DNA from 2 places in the Streptomyces sp. NPDC033178 genome. Region 2 is predicted to be linked to the other one. Evidence: riboswitches for the same ligand, from Rfam matches in the RefSeq annotation. Region 2 holds a riboswitch; the other holds the start of a gene.

Region 1 (5,953 bases), on a different contig from region 2:
TAGGCGTCATGTCCGGGCTTCGCCTCCGCCACCCCCGCGAACGACGTCCACAGCCCGAACGCGCAGACGGTGAGCGAGGAGAGCAGCCAGAAGAGACTCAGGCCGGAGGAGCGCAGGCGGTCGTCGGTGGGCGGATGGCTGTCCAACCGCAGCCAGGCGTCGAGAAGTTGGCTGATATGGCGGTCCCGCCGGACGGCGAGGACGACGGCCACGACGGAGGGCGCCAGCGAGGCCAGACCGAGGACCGCGAAGAGCGGACCCAGGATGAACCCGGTGGGATCGCGCTGCTCCAGTTGCTGCAACGGCAGTACCAGCAGCGCCCAGCCGATGATCGCCGCGACCGCCAGCAGCCACAGCAGCAGCACCCGGTGCACCCCGAGACTACGTCTGCGCAACTCCTCCAACGCCCGCCCGCGGTCCGCCAGCAGCGCCGACCTGTCCGGCCAGCCGCTGGTGTACGCGGGCGGCGGCGGAGGTGGCAGCGTGGGGCCGGGCATCGAATCCTTCGGGAGGGCGACGGCGAACCAGGCGGAACGGGACGGAAGAGAGCGAGGCGGATGGGACCGGAGCGGATCGCGACCGTGCGGTGCGGCATGTCGAACAGTGCCACGCCGACGCTACCCCGCCGTAGTACCCATGCGATGCCCATCCAAGCCGGACCGATGCCCGAACGGCTTGAACTCCCCCGCTCTCTTCACTTAATCCCTGCCCGTAACCCCTGCCGGTTCGCCGGCCCGCTCACGCCACGCGCGTGGCCCCCGCGAACGGCATCTCGTCGATCGGCGCCACCCGCACCGGCGCCGACGGATTGGGCGCGTGGACCATCTGCCCGTTGCCCACGTACAGCCCCACATGGCTGATGCCCGAGTAGAAGAACACCAGGTCACCGGGGCGCAGTTCGGACCGCGACACACGCTGGCCCGCGTTGATCTGCGCGTACGTCGTGCGGGGCAGTTCGATCCCCGCGGCGCGGTACGCGGCCTGCATCAGCCCCGAGCAGTCGAAGGCATCGGGTCCGGTGGCGCCCCACACGTACGGGCTGCCGAGTTTCCCGTACGCGTATGAGATGGCGGTTGCCGCACGGGAGTTGGGGGCGGTGGCCGACGAACCGGCGCCGCCGCCCAGATCGCGCGGGCCCGCGGCGGAACGTGAGGCGCGGGCGGTGTCCGCGTCGTCGGCGCCGATGCGGGCCCGGTCCGCGTCCGACAGGCGCGACAGCAGATCCCGTGCCTCTCCCAGCTTCCCGGTGACGGTCGTCTTGTGCCGCTTCAGCTCCGCCTGCCGCTCCTTGAGCGAGGTGAGTTCGACATGGGCGGCCCCGCGCAGCTGCTCGATCTCGCGCAGCTGTCGGCGTACGCGCGACACCTTCGAGGCCTGCCTGCTGCCGGCCCGCTCGGCGAACGCGGCCCCTTCCAGGTACTGGTCGGGATCGGAGGAGAGCATGAGCCCGAGCGCGGGGTCGACGCCGCCGTCCCGGTACTGCGCGGCCGCCAGTGAACCGAGCGCGTCCCGCTCGGAGTTGAGCCGTTCCGTCCTGCGCGCTGCCTCGTCCTGCAGGGTGTTCAGGCGGCCCCGTGTCTTCGTCGACTTCTCCTTCGCCCCGTTGTACTTCTCGGTGGCGACCTCCGCCTCCTGGTACAACTTGTCGACCTTCGCCTTGACCTGAGCGGGAGTCAGCTCCGGGGCGGCGGTTCCCGTCCCCTCGAACCCGGTCGCGCTCGCCGCGCCCGCCAGCGCGATGGTGAAGGCGGTGCGGGCCGTACTGCCGCCGACTGAGCGCTGTCTCGGCTTGCGGTGCGCTGCCACGTGCGATCCACGTCCTTCCGTACGGCCGCCGAGGAGTTGGTGCGTCCCGCGGCGGCGGCCCTCAGGGGCCGGTTGCACGTCCGGCGGCGGCCCGCACAGGGGGAGCGGGCCGCCGCCGGACCTTTCTCGGCGGTGGTGTCCGGATGCCGCCCCTGACCCGGGCGGTGGTGGGGAGCCGGTCACCTGGTGAAGGACGCTAAACCTGGGACCGCGGCGGGGGTAACGGCATGTACGGAAGTGGTGGGACTCGGACATGAGCTGACCGGGTACGACCACGATCCGGACCCGGGGCCGCCGACTTGGCGTGGTGCGGTGACCGAAGCGCGGGTTGTGGGGAAACGGGCGGCGATCCGATGCTATGGGCTCCGCCGGGGTGTGGTGCGGGAGCTGCCAGGGGCCCGTGGGGCGGGCGGGGCCGGGCGTGTGGGTACGGCAGCGCGGGGTGCACAGGGCCGGCGGGGGCGGGTGTGCGAGGCCGGGGGCGGTGCGTGGTGGTGCGGAGGCGTTTGGTTAGTGTCCGGGCTCATGGACGTACTCATTCATGTCTTCGTCGCCCTGCACATCATCGGCATCGCGTCCCTCCTCGGCGGCTTTCTCACGCAGCTGAAGGCCATGAGTGACGGCACGGCCCGCTTCAGCCCCGCCATGCTCCACGGCGCGCTGACCATGCTGGTCACCGGCGCGATCCTGGTCGGCCTCAACCAGGCCGACGACCAGACCGTCAACAACATCAAGATCGGCGTGAAGCTCGCCCTGCTGGTCGTGATCCTCGGCCTCGTGTACGTGAAACGGGACGAGGAAAAGGTGGAGAACGGCCTGTTCGGCCTGGTGGGCGGCCTGACCACGGTGAACATCTTCATCGCGGTGCTCTGGACCTGAGCGGAAACAGGCTCCCATTTCCACTCAGGTCTGCGAAAAGCCCCTCACGCCGGGCGCACCACGCTGTGGATCGGCATGTAGTAGATCGACTCCTCGCGGACGTACGCCCCCGGCTTGGGCGCGTGGATCATCATTCCGTCGCCGATGTAGATGCCGACGTGGCTGATGTCGTCGTAGAAGAAGACGAGGTCACCGGGCTGGGCGCTGTTCACGGAGACCATCGTGCCGGCCTTGACCTGGTCCCAGGTGGTACGCGGGAGTGTGACGCCGGCGGCCTTCCAGGCGGCCTGGGTGAGCCCGGAGCAGTCGTACGAGCCGGGGCCGCTCGCGCCCCAGACGTACGGCTTGCCTGTCTGGGCGCGGGCGAAGGCGAGCGCCTTGTCGGCCTTGGCGGTGGAGGCGGCGGAGCCGGACCCGGAGGTCCCCGCGGCGCTCCCGGAGCCCATGGAGGTCCCGGCGCCCTGTGCCGCCTCCTGGCGCCGCCGCTCGGCGTCGGCCGCCTGCTGCCGGGCCAGCTCGTCCGCCTTGCGCTGGGCCTCTTCCTGCTTCTTCCGCTCGATCGCGGCGAGCCGCGCCTTCTCCTCGGCGGTCAGCTTCGAAAGGAGGTCGCGCGCGGTGGCGAGCTTCCGCTGGACGTCCGCCTTGGACGTCTTCAGCGAGCTCTGCGTCCTGGTCAGCGTCTCCAGGCTCTCGGACGCCTCCTGCCGCTTCTCCGTCGTGGTGGTCTGCTGCGTCACGTAGTCGTCGACGGACTGCTTCTGGCGGCTGGTCAACCGGTCCATCAGCTGGGTCTGGTCGAAGTAGTCCTGCGGGTTGTCCGCGAGGAGCAGGGAGGCGGTGTCGGGGGCGGCGGCCCCGGTGCGGTACTGCGCGGCGGCGAACGTACCGAGTTCCTCACGCGCGTCGTTGAGCTTCTCCGTGCGGCGCGCCACGTCGTCGAGCAGGGTGTCGACGCGCTTCTTCTGCTTGGTGGTCTTCTCCTTGGCCGCGTTGTACTTCTCGCCGGCCGTCTCCGCCTGGCGGTAGAGGTCGTCGACCTTCTTCTCGACTTCCTCAAGGCTGGGCCTGGGCTCCTCGGAGGGGGACGCGTTCGCCGTCTGGGAGAGGAGGGCCACCGAGGTCAGGGCCGCGGTGGCGATGGCCGGAGTCCGTATGCCCATGGGACTGGGGGGCCGGGACCTGCGGTGTGGCGCCACGAGGGCGTCTCCTTCCGTCATCCGCCTACCGAGTTAGCTGTCGGGTTCGGGCGGGTGCTCCGGAAGGTTTGCCCTACGGTCCGTTTCCCCGAAGGGAGTTGGACCGATTCACCCCAAGGTCGGTTGGGTCCCCGGCTCCGTCGGCCACGAGGGCCTGCCGGATTCGGCGGAGGCCGCTCGGCCCGGCGTGTTCGCCGGTGCGGGTCGTGCGGCCCACATAAAAGTTAGCCAATTCCTGTGGCCCCTGTGAAGTTTGATGCGCGATATGCCCGATACATTTTCGTGACCTTAGCCTTGGGCTCGACGCGCGGTAGCCAATTCGGATAGGTCTGGCCCGAGTTGTCCACTGGATGAAGCCCGGCCCACTGCAGCGCCCCTCCAGGGGCGCGGGGAACTGCGCACGCCAACCACAGCCGACCCGCACCCACGACACGGCGCTCCCGAATCCCAGCCGAAGCCGCAGCTCGACCACCTGATCACGGACCGCTGCAAACCCCCACCGGAGGGTGACGAAACCGAGGCGAGCAGCCACAGAAACCCGCACCCCCGCGGAGCGACCCCGTCGAGTTTCCAGGGTGGCGGCGGGCTGTCAGTGGGGGCGCCTAGACTCGGAGAGCGATGAGCAGCCTCTTTGATGACAGCTTCCTGGCGGACCTCAAGCCCTCGCGGGCCCACGAGGAGGAGCCCCCGCCGCCCGAGGACGAGCCCCCGCCGCCGCCCGAGGACCAGGGGCAGGAGTCGGAGCCCGTTCCGGACGATTTGTTCGGCGGCCACTTCGACGTGCCGCCGAGCCGGGACGGGTACTACCGTGACGGCGCGCCCCGCCCGCACGTGGACCCGGCCGCGCTCCTGGACGGGCTGAACGAGAACCAGCGCGCGGCGGTGGTCCACCACGGTTCGCCGCTGCTCATCGTGGCCGGCGCGGGTTCCGGCAAGACCCGTGTGCTCACGCACCGGATCGCCCACCTGCTGGGCGAGCGCAGGGTGCACCCGGGCCAGATCCTCGCGATCACCTTCACGAACAAGGCCGCGGGCGAGATGAAGGAGCGCGTCGAGCAGCTCGTCGGCCCGCGCGCCAACGCGATGTGGGTGATGACCTTCCACAGCGCGTGTGTACGTATCCTGCGGCGCGAGTCGAAGCAGCTCGGCTTCACCTCCTCCTTCTCGATCTACGACGCCGCCGACAGCAAGCGCCTCATGGCCCTGGTCTGCCGTGACCTGGACCTCGACCCCAAGCGCTTCCCGCCCAAGTCGTTCAGCGCCAAGATCTCGAACCTGAAGAACGAGCTGATCGACGAGGAGGACTTCGCCGCCCAGGCCGCCGACGGCTTCGAGAAGACCCTCGCCCAGGCCTACGCGATGTACCAGTCACGCCTGCGCGAGGCGAACGCGCTGGACTTCGACGACCTGATCATGACGACGGTCAACCTCCTGCGCGCCTTCCCGGACGTCGCCGAGCACTACCGCCGCCGCTTCCGGCACGTCCTGGTCGACGAGTACCAGGACACGAACCACGCGCAGTACGCCCTCGTCCGGGAGCTCGTCGGCACCTCCGAGCACCCGGTCGACGTACCGCCGAGCGAGCACGACCTCCCGCCGGCCGAACTGTGCGTGGTGGGTGACGCGGACCAGTCGATCTACGCCTTCCGCGGCGCGACCATCCGCAACATCCTCCAGTTCGAGGAGGACTACCCGAACACGACGACGATCCTGCTGGAGCAGAACTACCGCTCGACGCAGACGATCCTCACCGCCGCCAACGCGGTCATCGAGCGCAACGAGTCGCGCCGCCCCAAGAACCTGTGGACCAACGCGGGCGCGGGCGCCCAGATCACCGGCTATGTCGCCGACACCGAGCACGACGAGGCCCAGTTCGTCGCCGACGAGATCGACCGGCTCACGGACGCGGGCGACGCGAAGGCGGGCGACGTCGCGGTCTTCTACCGTACGAACGCGCAGTCCCGTGTCTTCGAAGAGGTCTTCATCCGCGTCGGCCTGCCCTACAAGGTCGTCGGCGGCGTCCGCTTCTACGAGCGCAAGGAGGTCCGCGACGTCCTCGCGTACCTGCGCGT
Region 2 (5,953 bases):
GAACGAGGTCCGACTTGGCCTCGCCCTTGTCGAGGATGAAGAACACGTCCGTGCTCCTCAGCGCCTTGACCGCCTGCAGGGTCAGTTGGTCGGGATCGCCCGCCCCGATACCGATGACATGAATCTTTCGCACACCCCGAGTCTGCCCCACGCCACCGACAGTCCCGTCACCGCGTCCGACGGTGGTGGGCCGCGCCCGGTCCCGAGCCGCTGTCAGTCCCCGTCGCCCCGCAGTCGCGGTGCCCACACCTCCGCGTCCACGGCCGACCCGTCCTTCTCCACCGTGCCCGCCAACTCCCGCGCCCACGCGGCCAGTTTGGCCAGCTCCAGCCCGTACGGCCGCGGCTGCTCGGCCTCCACACCCCACTCCTCGACCGCCCCGGCGCCCCGCCGCAGCAACCGCGCCCCGCCCGTCACGTTCCCCCGGGCCGCGTGGGTCAGCCCCACCGCGAGCTGGGCGAGCCCGCGCCACAGCGCCCGCTCCTCGTCGGGACCCGACTTCCAGGCGTCCTCGAAGACCTCGTGCGCGTGGAACGGCTTGCCCGCCGCCAGCAGCGCCTGCGCCTCGGTGACCGTCTCCTCGGGCGCGCGCACCACCCCCTCGGGCTGCCGCTCCACCCCGTCGGTCCCGTACGGCAGGGGCCGCCCGAGCCCGTCCCGGGGCCGCGCGTTGCGCGCCCGCCCCTCGGTGTCCCGGTCCCGCCTGTCGTCAGAAGCACTGCTCATGCACCGATTGTCCCTCGCCCCACGCCACCTTCGAAGCAGCCCCGGGCGTGGGGTAGTGTTCTGTTTGCGCGATCACGCGGTTCCACCGCGACAAAGCGCATCGGGACGTGGCGCAGCTTGGTAGCGCACTTGACTGGGGGTCAAGGGGTCGCAGGTTCAAATCCTGTCGTCCCGACAGCATCGAACAGCGGGTCTGCCGACAACGGCAGGCCCGCTGGATGCGTTTGTGCGGCAGGTGGCGATGTCCGCGGTCTCCGCGTAGGCGTCCCGACGACCAGGCGAATCCCGAATCCCGCATGATTCCCGTGTGGGTCAGTCATCGGATGAAAACTGAGTGTGTCGGTCGCATTGACGCATAATTGGTCGCTTCCTACCCTCTCGATTATCCGAGTCATCGGATCAACCTGACGGGGGAGCGATGATGGGTGTCAGCAGGCGGGGTTCCTGGGCGGGGTCGCCGCGAGCGCGTCCGGCGGAACTGCGACCGGGGCGGGCGCCGCGGAACCGGCGTCGGCAACGGCCTGCTCGGCTCGATCGTCCACCAGGAACCCGGGACAACGCCCTGCGCTTCACGGTGCACCACAGCGAAGTGCAGGATCACCGGCCGGAGTCTCGGGCGGCCGGGCAGGAGATCGCCGTCCCGCAGGGCGCGCAACGTGCGTTCACGAAGCTGCACGTGCTCGGCGCGGGTGATACGGCGGCCGTGACCGTCCCCGCGGTGGTCCGGTACGCCGACGGAACGAGCGAGGCCGCGCCGATCGCACTCACCAACTGGCTGGCGTCCGGCCCCGAGTTCGGCGAGACCGAGGCGGTGATCACCTGTCAGATCCACGCGCGCACCGGGCTGTTGGCTCCGGCGATGTCTCGACCCGGTACGACGAAGGTCACAGTTATATATCGGACACTTCGCCCTTCAATCTTCACACGAGGTGCACATGTTGGCTAAGTTGACCGACAGGACGCACGACTCCCTCCGGTGAACCTCGCCGGGTCGCGCGGCCTCCGCCGAATCCGGTGGCCCTCGCGGCGACCGGAACCGGGGACCCAACCGAACTTTGGGGTGAATCGGCCCAACCGCCCGACAGGGCAAGGGCCGTAGGGCATACCTTCCGGATTCCTCGCCCGAACCCGACAGCTAACTCGGTAGGCGGAGCACGGAAGGAGTACGGCTCCCATCGCGCCGGAACGAACCCCGCGCCCCGGAGGCAGCAACCTCCCGGGTATACCCCGGCCCGCCCTCGCGACGGCGGCCGCCACCTCTGTGGACCTGTACTCCTCGACCGGCGGTTCCTCGCCCGCGAGAGAAGACGACAAGCCGAGTCGCGAAGAGGTCCAGCAGCGGATCAGCAGCCTCTACGACCAGGCGGAGACCGTCAGCGGGAACTACAACGCGACCCGGGCGATGAGTTCGGGACGTCCACGCGAGCGTGTGACCTCCGGACCCGACACCGGGCGGGGGCGCGCCGACTCGGTCGCCGCCCCTGCCCCCGCTCTGAACGACCGCGCCAAGCAGTGGTTCGACGTGGGACGCTCGCAACTGGGGCCCCTCATCCCCGCCGTGCTGCCGCCCGACAGAATGCCGGACCGCGGCCAGGCCGCGACGCGGCCCAAGAGCACTGGTGACCGTCCGGCGGAGCGGTCGCCCGACCGTGCGCTGGAAGCGGCGGCCAAACCCGTCCTGGAGCTGACCGCCGGGCCCGGCGCCGCGACAGCCGCCCGACCCGTGGCGGAGTTGACCGCGGGTCCCGTCGCCGCGCTGCCGGCCGTGCCACAGCAGCGTCAGGAGGCCACCGAGGTCCTCCCCGCACTGGCCGCCGACCCGCGGCAGTCGCTGAAGACCTCCAAGCAGCGGAACCAGAGCAAGCTCGCGAAGGCCCGTGAACTGCTCTCCGCACACACCGCCCGGCGGAGCGCGCCGGTGGCGGCCATCGAACCCCCGCCGGCGGAGACCGCCTGGGCCACCACCGAGGGACAGGGCTACCGCCAGCCCGAGGCCGAATGGTGGCAGCCACAGCAACAGCCGCAGGGACTGCCGCAGTCGGCCGGTTTCGGCACGGGAGTGTCCGTCGACGCCCTGGGAGGCCCGGACCTGACGTTCGGCATGGGTCTGCCCGCCGCTCCGGCTCCGGCAATGGCTCCGACCCCGTCCATCGGCATGGACCTGCCCATGGGACCGGACCTGACGTTCGGTATGGCTCCGCCCATCGACGCCCGTACGCCGATCGGCACGGGTCTGCCCATCGGCTCGGACGGTGCCTCGAACCCGGGATACGGCGCTGCGACCCCGGAATACGGCGGATCGAATCCGGGATACGCCGGGTCGACCCCGGGATACGGCGGGAAGGCGGCGACAGCGGTCGACTTCGCCCGTGCGCAGATCGGCAAGCCCTGTGTGTGGGGAGCGATGGGGCCGGGCTCGTACGACTGCTCCAGCCTCACCCAGGCGGCCTGGAAGGCGGCGGGGGTCGCACTCCCGCGTACCGTGAACGATCAGGCGGTCGCGGGCATGGCGGTGCCCCTCTCCGACATCCGTCTCGGCGACCTGGTCCTCTTCCACGGGCACGTCGGCCATGTCGGCATCTACAGCGGCAACGGCATGATGGTCCATGCGCCGAGCCCGGGGGCGGCCATCCGTGAGGAGTCGATCCACTGGGCCGGCGAGTCGGCGATCCACAGCGTGATCCGGCCCGCCTGACCCGACCCGGAGGCCGTATCGGTGCGCGCGCGAGGCGCCGCCCGATACGGCCCCTGATCGTCTCGTTCCGGAGACGGCAGGTCCGCGAAAGTGTCAGCTCATGTCGAGCGAGACGGCGACGTCGGTGATGGCTATGGGGAACTGGTCCACACTGGTCGTGGCTCCGGTGAGCACGTCGACGGTGTAGAACGTCGACGTCGAGGCACCGGCCGGGGTCAGGGTGGCGAAGGCCGTGTTCGAGATCGTCTTGCCGGCGCTCAGATCGCTGAAGATGTCGAAGCCCGCGTTGACACCGGCGTCGAAGCCCAGTGAGCCGGTCGGGACCAGCAGGCCGTTGGCGGGCGGCGACTGGATGACGACCTGGTCCGAGGTCGTGTTGATGTCGAACAGCGTCGTCGCGGTGGCCGAGTTCAGGTCGTTGTTGGTGTAGGCGGCTCCGGTGACGCCGTGGGTCGTCGCCCCGTCCGTGGTCAGAGGGGTGTTCGTGGCGGTGCTGCTGTTGGCGAGGTTGTGCGCCAGGTTCTGACCGGTGTCACTGATGATCCGCAACCGGTCGGCCGCGGGGTTGAAGTCGACACCGAAGTTCGTGCCCTGCAGCGGAACACTGAGCTGCGAGACCTTGGTGACCAGCGGGTTCGGGACCGCGGGCGGGATCTGGACCGTGTAGATGCCGCCCTTGTTGCCGACCAGGTACAACAGTCCGTTCTGTACGCGGAAGTCGAGCCCGACGACGGCGGTGTCGCCGACGAGCCCGTCGATGCGCTTGAACCAGTTGAGCGTGCCGGGGTCGTCGGTATTGAACGCGGCCATCAGCGTACCGTCGGCCGAGATGCCGAACGCCAGCAGACGGGGCGGCGCCGCGTGGCTGGTGCCCGGCGTCGCCACGACGAGTGCCGCCATGGCGGACGCGGCCGCGACCGCCGCGGCCATTCTCTTCTTGAGCCCTGCTTTCATCGCTACTTCCCTCTCGGTCGGCGTGAGCTTGAGCGTGGATGTGAGCGCGAGCGTGTGCTGTGTCAGAGGTGTTGCCGCCTGGTCCGTCAGGCCGGATCGACAGGCGGCGACGGCAAGCTATGGGGCAGGACTGGACATCCACTGGACGGTGGTTGAACGGCCGAACGGCTGGGGCTCCGCGCGCTCACGGTCCCGAAGTGGTCGACGACGCGGTGGCTGCCACCCACGGCCCCAGGGCCCGGCGGGCTTGCTCGACGCCCGCGTGCGCCCGTGCCAGCTGGTCGTGTTCACCGGTGACGGCCGCGACCGTCGCCGCGGTGGAGTGATGGTCGAGCGCCTCGTCGTGACGGCCGCTGCCGTGCAGCGCCTCGGCGAGGCCGTTGAGCGCCGCCGCCTCGCCGTAGCCCTCCCCGTTCTCCCGGAACAGTTCGAGGGCCCGTCGCTGACAGGTGACGGCGGCCTCGAACTCGCCCTGCCTCAGCCGGATGTCGCCGAGGCCGGACAGCGCGTACGCCTCCCCGCCGTGGTGCCCCAACTGCTGGAAGAGCGTGAGGGCCTGCTCCTGACACTCGGCGGCGGCCTCCGAACGGCCCAGCCGCAGAAGGGCGTTGCCGAGGTGGGAGAGGGTGCGGGCGCGACCGATCCGGTCACCGGTCAGATCGTGCAGGGCGAGGGCCTGCCGTTGGTGGTCGGCCGCCTGTTCGTACTCGCCGAGCCGCAGACGGACATTGCCGAGATTGGTGAGGGTGCGTGCCTGGCCCACCTGGTCGCCGGTCTCCCGGTAGAGCGCGAGGGCCTGTTGATGGTCGTGCGCGGCGTCGCGGAGACTGCCCAGCCGCCAGTGGACGTTGCCGAGGTTGGACAGGGTTCTGGCCCGCCCCGCGAGGTCGCCCGTCCGGCGGTGCAGTTCGAGGGCGCGTACGAGGTGGTCCTCGGCCGATCCCGGGTCGGCGAGCCGCCAGTGCACGACCCCGAGATTGGTCAGCGCGTGGGCCTGCCCGCCCAGGTCACCGATCGTCTCGGCGGCCCGCAGGGCGTGGCGGTGGATCTCCAGCGCCTCGGTGTGGTGACCGGAGTCGAGGTGGCGGAACAGCAGAGCGGCCAGTCGGACGGCGTGCCGGGGACTGCCGCGGTCCGCGGCCACCGCGCAGACGGCGGCCAGCGTCGGCCGCTCGGCGTCCAGCCAGGCCCGTGCCGCCGCCGCGTTGCCGACGACGGGCGAGACATGGACGGAGGGTGCGACGGCGGGCCTGTGGTGCCGCTCGGCCGGGTAGAGCGTGTCCATGGCCGCCGCGGCCGTGCCCAGATAGTGGTCGAAGAGACGGACCAGCGCGGCCTGCCGGTCGGCCTCGGAGTCATGCGTACGGGTCAGGCGAAACGCGTAGGCACGCAGCAGGTCGTGCGTGCCGAACCGGCCCGGCCGGGCGGGCTGAAGGAGGTGGGCACGGGCCAGCGACGCCAGGGTCCCGGCGGCGTGTGCGGGGCTCTCACCGGCGTCCGCGGGCTCGTCGGCCGGTACGACCTCCGACGCGCGGGCCGGCGTCCGGCCCGGCAAGTGGTCCGACGCGTGCTCCGGCG

The links. A riboswitch is a leader RNA that binds a small molecule or an ion and turns the genes downstream of it on or off. The one in region 2 is predicted to bind cyclic di-AMP.
Region 1: linked by a shared signal. The riboswitch ahead of ACZ5VQ_RS04060 (C40 family peptidase) and the one ahead of ACZ5VQ_RS07770 (C40 family peptidase) in region 2 are both predicted to bind cyclic di-AMP.

The regions. Positions count from the first base shown of each region.
Region 1 is NZ_JBVIPT010000002.1:14,379-20,331, forward strand. Features, by position in the region: gene ACZ5VQ_RS04045 (hypothetical protein) at 1-497, opposite strand, end outside; gene ACZ5VQ_RS04050 (C40 family peptidase) at 739-1,806, opposite strand; gene ACZ5VQ_RS04055 (hypothetical protein) at 2,332-2,685, shown strand; gene ACZ5VQ_RS04060 (C40 family peptidase) at 2,730-3,881, opposite strand; cyclic di-AMP (ydaO/yuaA leader) riboswitch at 3,889-4,060, opposite strand; gene pcrA (DNA helicase PcrA) at 4,500-5,953, shown strand, end outside.
Region 2 is NZ_JBVIPT010000003.1:93,123-99,075, reverse strand. Features, by position in the region: gene cobF (precorrin-6A synthase (deacetylating)) at 1-133, opposite strand, end outside; gene ACZ5VQ_RS07785 (DUF309 domain-containing protein) at 214-726, opposite strand; tRNA gene ACZ5VQ_RS07780 (tRNA-Pro) at 828-901, shown strand; gene ACZ5VQ_RS07775 (hypothetical protein) at 1,316-1,672, shown strand; cyclic di-AMP (ydaO/yuaA leader) riboswitch at 1,720-1,892, shown strand; gene ACZ5VQ_RS07770 (C40 family peptidase) at 1,988-3,421, shown strand; gene ACZ5VQ_RS07765 (DUF4394 domain-containing protein) at 3,515-4,375, opposite strand; gene ACZ5VQ_RS07760 (AfsR/SARP family transcriptional regulator) at 4,560-5,953, opposite strand, start outside.